DNA from 2 places in the Streptomyces sp. NPDC018693 genome. Region 2 is predicted to be linked to the other one. Evidence: predicted binding sites of a transcription regulator. Region 2 holds the regulator's gene; the other holds the start of a gene.
What was found. The regulator HspR, encoded in region 2, represses chaperone genes until heat shock. The targets are predictions, from matches to a motif close to TTGAGNNNNNNNNNCTCAA.

Region 1 (3,404 bases), on a different contig from region 2:
CCGCCGCGCCGGTCTCCGGGTCGGCCAGCGACGCCTCGACGAACAGCACGTCACCGCCGGCGCCGGTCACCGCGAGGCCGGTGGCGACGCCCGGGACGGCCGTACGGCGCTCAGCCGGGTCCTGGGCCGACTCGGGTACGTGGTGCGGCCGCCCGATCAGGCCGCGCAGGTCGCCCTCGCCGATGGTGAACGGCAGTTCCCGCTCGCCCAGTTCGTGCTGTGCGGCGACCTTGCGGAGCAGGCGTGCGACGGACCGCTCCAGGTTGCGGACGCCGGCCTCGCGGGTGTACTCGCCGGCGAGCTTGCGCAGGGCGCTCTCGTCCAGGGCGACCTCGTCCTTGTCCAGGCCGGCCCGCTCCAGCTGGCGCGGGAGAAGGTGGTCCCGGGCGATGACGACCTTCTCGTCCTCGGTGTAGCCGTCCAGCCGGACCAGCTCCATCCGGTCGAGCAGCGCCTCCGGGATGGCTTCGAGGACGTTGGCCGTCGCGAGGAACACGACGTCGCTCAGGTCCAGTTCGACCTCCAGGTAGTGGTCCCGGAAGGTGTGGTTCTGGGCCGGGTCCAGGACCTCCAGCAGGGCGGCCGCCGGGTCGCCCCGGAAGTCGGAGCCGACCTTGTCGATCTCGTCGAGCAGTACCACCGGGTTCATCGACCCGGCTTCCTTGATGGCCCGTACGATCCGGCCGGGCAGCGCGCCGACGTACGTACGGCGGTGGCCGCGGACCTCGGCCTCGTCCCGCACACCGCCGAGGGCGACGCGGACGAACGTGCGGCCCATGGCATGGGCGACGCTCTCGCCCAGGCTGGTCTTCCCGACCCCTGGCGGACCGACCAGGGCGAGTACGGCCCCGCCGCGCCGTCCGCCGACGACTCCGAGACCCCGGTCCGTACGGCGCTTGCGCACCGCCAGGTACTCGGTGATCCGCTCCTTCACGTCCTCCAGGCCGGCGTGCTCGGCGTCGAGGATCGCCTTGGCGCCCTGGATGTCGTAGGCGTCTTCGGTTCGCTCGTTCCACGGCAGTTCGAGGACGGTGTCGAGCCAGGTCCGGATCCAGGATCCCTCGGGCGACTGGTCGCTCGCCCGCTCCAGCTTGTCGACCTCCTTGAGGGCGGCCTCGCGGACCTTCTCCGGCAGGTCGGCGGCCTCGACGCGGGCGCGGTAGTCGTCGGACTCCTCGCCGTCCTTCTCGCCGTTGAGTTCGCGCAGTTCCTTGCGGACGGCCTCCAACTGCCGACGGAGCAGGAATTCCCGCTGCTGCTTGTCGACGCCCTCCTGGACGTCCTTGGCGATGGTCTCGGCGACGTCCTGCTCGGCGAGGTGGTCGCGCAGATGCTGGGTGGCGAGCTTGAGGCGGGCGACGGGGTCGGCGGTCTCCAGCAGTTCCACCTTCTGGTCGGTGGTCAGGAAGGGCGAGTAGCCGGAGTTGTCGGCGAGGGCGGAGACGTCGTCGATGGCCTGGACGCGGTCGACGACCTGCCAGGCGCCGCGCTTGCGCAGCCAGGCGGTGGCGAGGGCCTTGTACTCCTTGACCAGTTCGGTGACGTGCCCGGGGAGCGGCTCCGGAGTCGTCTCGTCGATCCGCGTCCCCTCGACCCACAGCGCCGCGCCCGGTCCGGTGGTGCCCGCGCCGATCTTCACGCGGCCCCTGCCGCGGATCAGGGCGCCCGGGTCACCGTCGGCCAGCCGGCCGACCTGCTCGACGGTGCCGAGCACGCCGGTGCCCGGGTAGGTGCCGTCGATGCGCGGGACCAGCAGGACCTTCGGCTTTCCGGGTTCGGTCCGGGCGGCGGCCTGGGCCGCCTCCACCGCGGCGCGTACGTCGGCGTCGCTCAGGTCCAGCGGAACCACCATCCCCGGCAGTACGACCTCGTCGTCGAGCGGCAGCACAGGCAGGGTGAGCGGTGAGGACGTCGAAGCCATGATCTCCCCTTCGGCAGTCAAGTTGAGCTATGCCGACTCAATGCATGTGAGCCGCGGAATGTTCCCAGTCCCCTGTTCGCCGTGAGCGATCAAGGCTGTGAAGGGGGGCAACTGAGCACATATGGTCGGCTGAGTAACAGGCACACAGCCGATTGGGTCATTACCGAGGTGGGGCATGGACGGAACCGTACGGGCATGGGTGGACGGCTGGGTCGTGTCGCGCGGTGCCGCACCGCCGGTGCCCGAGCCCTGGGGAGTGACCATCGACGTCGGACAGGCCGGGCATGTCACCCGCCATGTCCTCGGCGCGGTGAACGACGACGTCGACGAGGCGACCGTACGGAAGGTCGCGGGCGCGGTGACCGGATCGGGCGTCTGGCTCAAGGTCTTCCGGCACCCGGCGGTGGTCTCCCGCTGGCTGGGCCCCGACTGGTGGATCGACCCGGAACCGGGCTACCTGATGACCCTCCCCCTGCCCCCGGCCGCCGCCCCGCCCCCGCCCCCGCCCGGCTACCGCCCGCGCACCTGGACCCGGGGCGGCGTCACCCGGGTCCTCGTCGCCGCCGAGGACGGCTCCCTCGCCGCACGCGGCCAGGTCGCCACGACCGGCGCCACGGCGGTCGTCGACCAGATCGAGACGACACCGGCCCACCGTCGCCGCGGCCTCGCCCACTTCGTGATGCGCACCCTCCAGACAACGGCCGCCGGACAGGGCGCGGAGCGCTGTGTCCTGGGCGGCACACCGGCGGGCCGCGCCCTGTACGAGTCCCTGGGCTGGACGGTGACGGCACCGCTGACGAGCGCGAAGTTCACCGGGGCGCCCGAAGGCCGACTCCCGGACGCCGCAGCGTCCGCCAGGTCGCCACGCCGATCGCCAGGGCGATCAGGTGACCCCAGTTGGTCAGCGGGTCGGTGAGGGCGAGCAGGTCCTGGATCAGCAGCGCGGTGCACGCGGCGAGCAGGGGCCGGCCCAGCCAGGGGCGCAGGAGGCCGGTCAGCGCGCCGGCGCATGCGGCGACGCCGTAGCTGACGCCGTAGTCGAGGCGGTGCAGGGAGCTGTCGGGGAGGTGGCCGACGAGGACGGCGAGGCCGACCGGGATCTGGGTGGCGAGGGTGGCCAGCGTGTGGCCGAGGAGGAAGACGCCGGCCGTGCGCAGGGCGCCCACGCGGCGCTCCAGCGCGGTCAGGACGACGAGGAAGGCGAGCGTGAACGGCGAGGCGAGACCCCCGGACACCCACAGGGCGCTGGCCACCAGGACCAGCACCGGCGTCCGGAGCAGGTGGGCCACGTCCGTGCTGGAGCCCTGGTGCAGGGCCGCGACCAGGGCGGGGTCGGCGTGGTCGGCGACGTAGGACGTGACGGCGAGGACGGCGGTGTAGCCGAGGGTGAAGGGGACGGGTATCCGGCGCCACAGCGGGCGGCGGGGTTCGGGGGCGGGCTCCGGCGGCGGCGCGGGTGCCGGTGTGCGCTGCCGTGGCACGC
Region 2 (3,404 bases):
CGGTCTGCGGGTGTTCGGGGACCGCGATCCGGCCGGCTTCATGAGCAGCGAGGTCGTCGACCACGCGCCGAACGGCGTGGTCCTCCCCATGAAGCCGGTGACCGAGCGGGACGGGTGACCCTACGACAGCTTCAGCGCCTGGCAGGCCGCCTTGTACTTGGCGGTGCAGATGTCGGACACCTTGTAGATGCCGTCGGCGATGACGGTGTCCTTGATGTTGCTCTTCGTCAGCGCGACCACCGTCACCAGCTGGGCCGGGATCTTCTTGTGGGTGGGGCTGTCGACCTTGTCGCGGGTGAGGGCGTCGAACTGGATGTCGCGGCCCTGGACCTTGGCGACGGCCATCTCTGCCGCCGCCTCGGCCTCCAGCGGATAGGACTTGTACACGCTCATGTACTGCTCGCCGGAGACGATCCGCTGCACGGCGGCGAGTTCGGCGTCCTGCCCGGTGATGGGCGGCAGCTCGTCCACGCCCGCGGCCTCCAGGGCCTTGATGATGCCGCCGGCCATGGCGTCGTTGGCGGAGTAGACACCCTTGATGTTGTCCGCGCCGATCTTGCCGATCGCCTCGGTCATCTCCTGCTCGGCGAGTTCCGGCTTCCAGCCGTCGGTGTCGTAGTTCGCCGCGATGGTGACCCGGCCGTTGAGCTCCGACAGCGCGCCCTGCTTGAACTGGCCGGCGTTCGGGTCGGTCGGCGAGCCGTTGATCATGACGATCTTGTCGGAGGCGTCGGGCGAGCCCATGCCCTCGATCAGGGTGCGGCCCTGCACCTCGCCGACGAGTTCGTTGTCGAAGGAGACGTACGCGTCGATCGGGCCCTCGGCGAGCCTGTCGTAGGCGATGACCGGGATGCCGGCGTCCTTGGCCTGCTGGACCGTGTCCGCGATGGCCTTGGAGTCGACCGCGTCGAGCAGGATGACGTCGACCTTGTCGGCGATCATCTTCTCCATCTGCTGGACCTGCTTGTCGTGGTCCGCCTCACCGTTGGCGTAGACCGTCTTGGCCTTGTTGTCGGTGAGCTCGGCCACCTTCGCCTTGATGATGGGGTAGTCGAACACCTCGTAGCGGGTGTTCGTCTTCTCCGGCATCAGCACGCCCACGCTGATGTCGTTGCCCTTGGTGGGGCCCGCGTCCACATCGTCCTGCGTCGCGCCCAGCATGCCGCAGCCGGCGAGCGAGAGTGTCATCGTGGAGGCGACCACGGCGAGGGCTATTCGACGCATTCAGGGGCTCACTTCAGGGGTGCGTTCGGACATGGGTACGAAAGGGCCGACCCAGTGTCTGAAAAGACAACGCGTCGGCACGTACCGGCGTCAAGCGAAACCGCTTAACGAGATGGCAACATCACACTTCTCGGCGGACGGACTCGTTGACCGTGCGGTTGCCGGACCAGCCGCCGGACTCCGACTCCCGGCTGGTCTGGTACTCACGCAGCTCGTACTCGCCGGCCGGTTCGCTGAGGTCGCCGAGGAAGCGGGTGTCGGAGACCCCGCCGCCGTAGACGCGGACGTTCGCCGCGGACCACAGCTTCTCCATGCCGCGTCCTGTCCTTGAAGGTGCCGGCCGCCGCCGAGGACGGCAGCGAGGACCGGCTGGCCACGATCCGCACCGCCGCGCGCTCCCTGCGCGACCGTCTGCCGGCCCAGCCGGGGGGCATCGCCCCAAGAGCGCCTGGGATACGAGCGCGCCGGAGCACGGATCCCCTGCCGTACGGACCACACGAGGACCGGATGACCGAACCCACCGCCCCCGCTCTCGACGACCAGGTGCACGTCTTCTCCGACACTCCGGGCCCCTCACCGAGCTACGGCCTGGTCCACCCGGACGGCACCACCGAGCAGCCGGAGTAGAAAACGGTGAGGGGCCCGGAGTCGAAAGTCGACACTCCGGGCCCCTCACCGAGCCGTCCGCTGTTCCTCGCTATTCCTTGGCCTTCTTCGGCCGCCACACCACCAGCGCGCTGGTCTGCTGCATCTCCTGGTACGGCACCAGGTCGCGGCGGTAGGAGGCGTGCACCGCCGCCTCACGCTGCTGCATGGCCGCCGCCGCGCCGTCCAGCGCCGCCTCCAGCTCCGCGACGCGGGACTGGAGGGCGGCGACCTGGTTCTCCAGTTCGATGATCCGCTTGATGCCGGCCAGGTTGATGCCCTCGTCCTGCGACAGCGCCTGCACCTGGCGGAGCAGCTCGATGTCGCGGGCGGAGTAGCGCCGGCCCCGGCCCGCGGTGCGGTCCGGGGAGACCAGGCCCAGGCGGTCGTACTGGCGCAGCGTCTGCGGGTGCAGTCCGGAGAGCTGGGCCGCCACCGAGATGACGTAGACCGGGGTCTCCTCGGTCAGTTCATACGGGTTACGTCGACGGCCGTCCATCTGCGTCATGCTCCCTTCGCGGCCTCGAACAGCTCAGCCCGCGGGTCCTCGCCCGCGGTCGCCTCGCGATACGCCTCCAGTGCGTCACGAGCCTTCCCCGACAGGTCCTTCGGAACACTCACCTCGACGGTGACCAGCAGGTCGCCGCGGGTGCCGTCCTTGCGGACCGCGCCCTTGCCGCGGGCGCGCATGGTGCGGCCGTTGGGCGTGCCGGGCGGCAGTTTCAGCGTCAGGGACGGGCCGCCCAGGGTGGGCACCCTGATGTCGCCGCCGAGGGCCGCCTCGGCGAACGTCACCGGCACCGTCACCGTGAGGTTGTCGCCCTTGCGGCCGAACACCGGGTGGGCGCCGACGTGCACGACGACGTAGAGGTCGCCGGCCGGTCCGCCGCGCTCACCGGGCGCTCCCTTGCCGCGCAGCCGGATGCGCTGCCCGTCCGTCACCCCGGCGGGGATGCGGACCTGCATGGTGCGCGACGACCTGGCGCGGCCGCTGCCCTTGCAGTCCGGGCAGGGGTTCTCCGCGATCAGCCCGCGCCCCTTGCAGTCGGGGCACGGGTCGGTCAGCGAGAAGCCGCCGCCGGAGCCCCGCGCGACCTGACCGGTGCCGACGCAGGTCGGGCACACGCGCGGTGTGCCGTTCTTGTCGCCGGTGCCGGAGCACGCCTTGCAGGGCGAGGGCGAGGACATGCGCAGCGGGACCGTGGCGCCCTCGATGGCTTCCGTGAAGCTCAGGGTGACCTCGGACTCGATGTCCTGGCCGCGCCTGGGCTGGGTACGGGTGCCCGCGGCGCCGCCGCGGTTGAACAGGCCCCCGAAGACGTCACCGAGTCCGCCGCCGAAGCCGCCCCCGCCGGCCCCGCCCTGGGCGCCGCCTCCGAAGAGGTCGCCCAGGTCGAAGTTGAAGTTGCCGCCGCCCGCGCCCGGCCCCGGGCGGAAGCCGCCGTTGCCGAAGAGGGCGCGTGCCTCGTCGTACTCCTTGCGCTTCTTGGGGTCGCCGAGGACGTCGTTCGCCTCGGAGATCTCCTTGAAGCGCT

Region 1: a site for HspR is predicted at 1,944-1,962, ahead of lon (endopeptidase La). Genes of this name have one in related genera too.

Annotation. Positions count from the first base shown of each region.
Region 1 covers NZ_JBIRZZ010000001.1:694,009-697,412, reverse strand. The annotation lists gene lon (endopeptidase La) at 1-1,921, opposite strand, end outside; gene ACH5AC_RS03300 (GNAT family N-acetyltransferase) at 2,097-2,837, shown strand; gene ACH5AC_RS03295 (rhomboid-like protein) at 2,731-3,404, opposite strand, start outside.
Region 2 covers NZ_JBIRZZ010000002.1:678,777-682,180, reverse strand. The annotation lists gene ACH5AC_RS07535 (hypothetical protein) at 1-118, shown strand, start outside; gene ACH5AC_RS07530 (sugar ABC transporter substrate-binding protein) at 121-1,224, opposite strand; gene ACH5AC_RS07525 (TraM recognition domain-containing protein) at 1,346-1,537, opposite strand; gene ACH5AC_RS07520 (hypothetical protein) at 1,552-1,851, shown strand; gene ACH5AC_RS07515 (heat shock protein transcriptional repressor HspR) at 1,922-2,368, opposite strand; gene dnaJ (molecular chaperone DnaJ) at 2,374-3,404, opposite strand, start outside.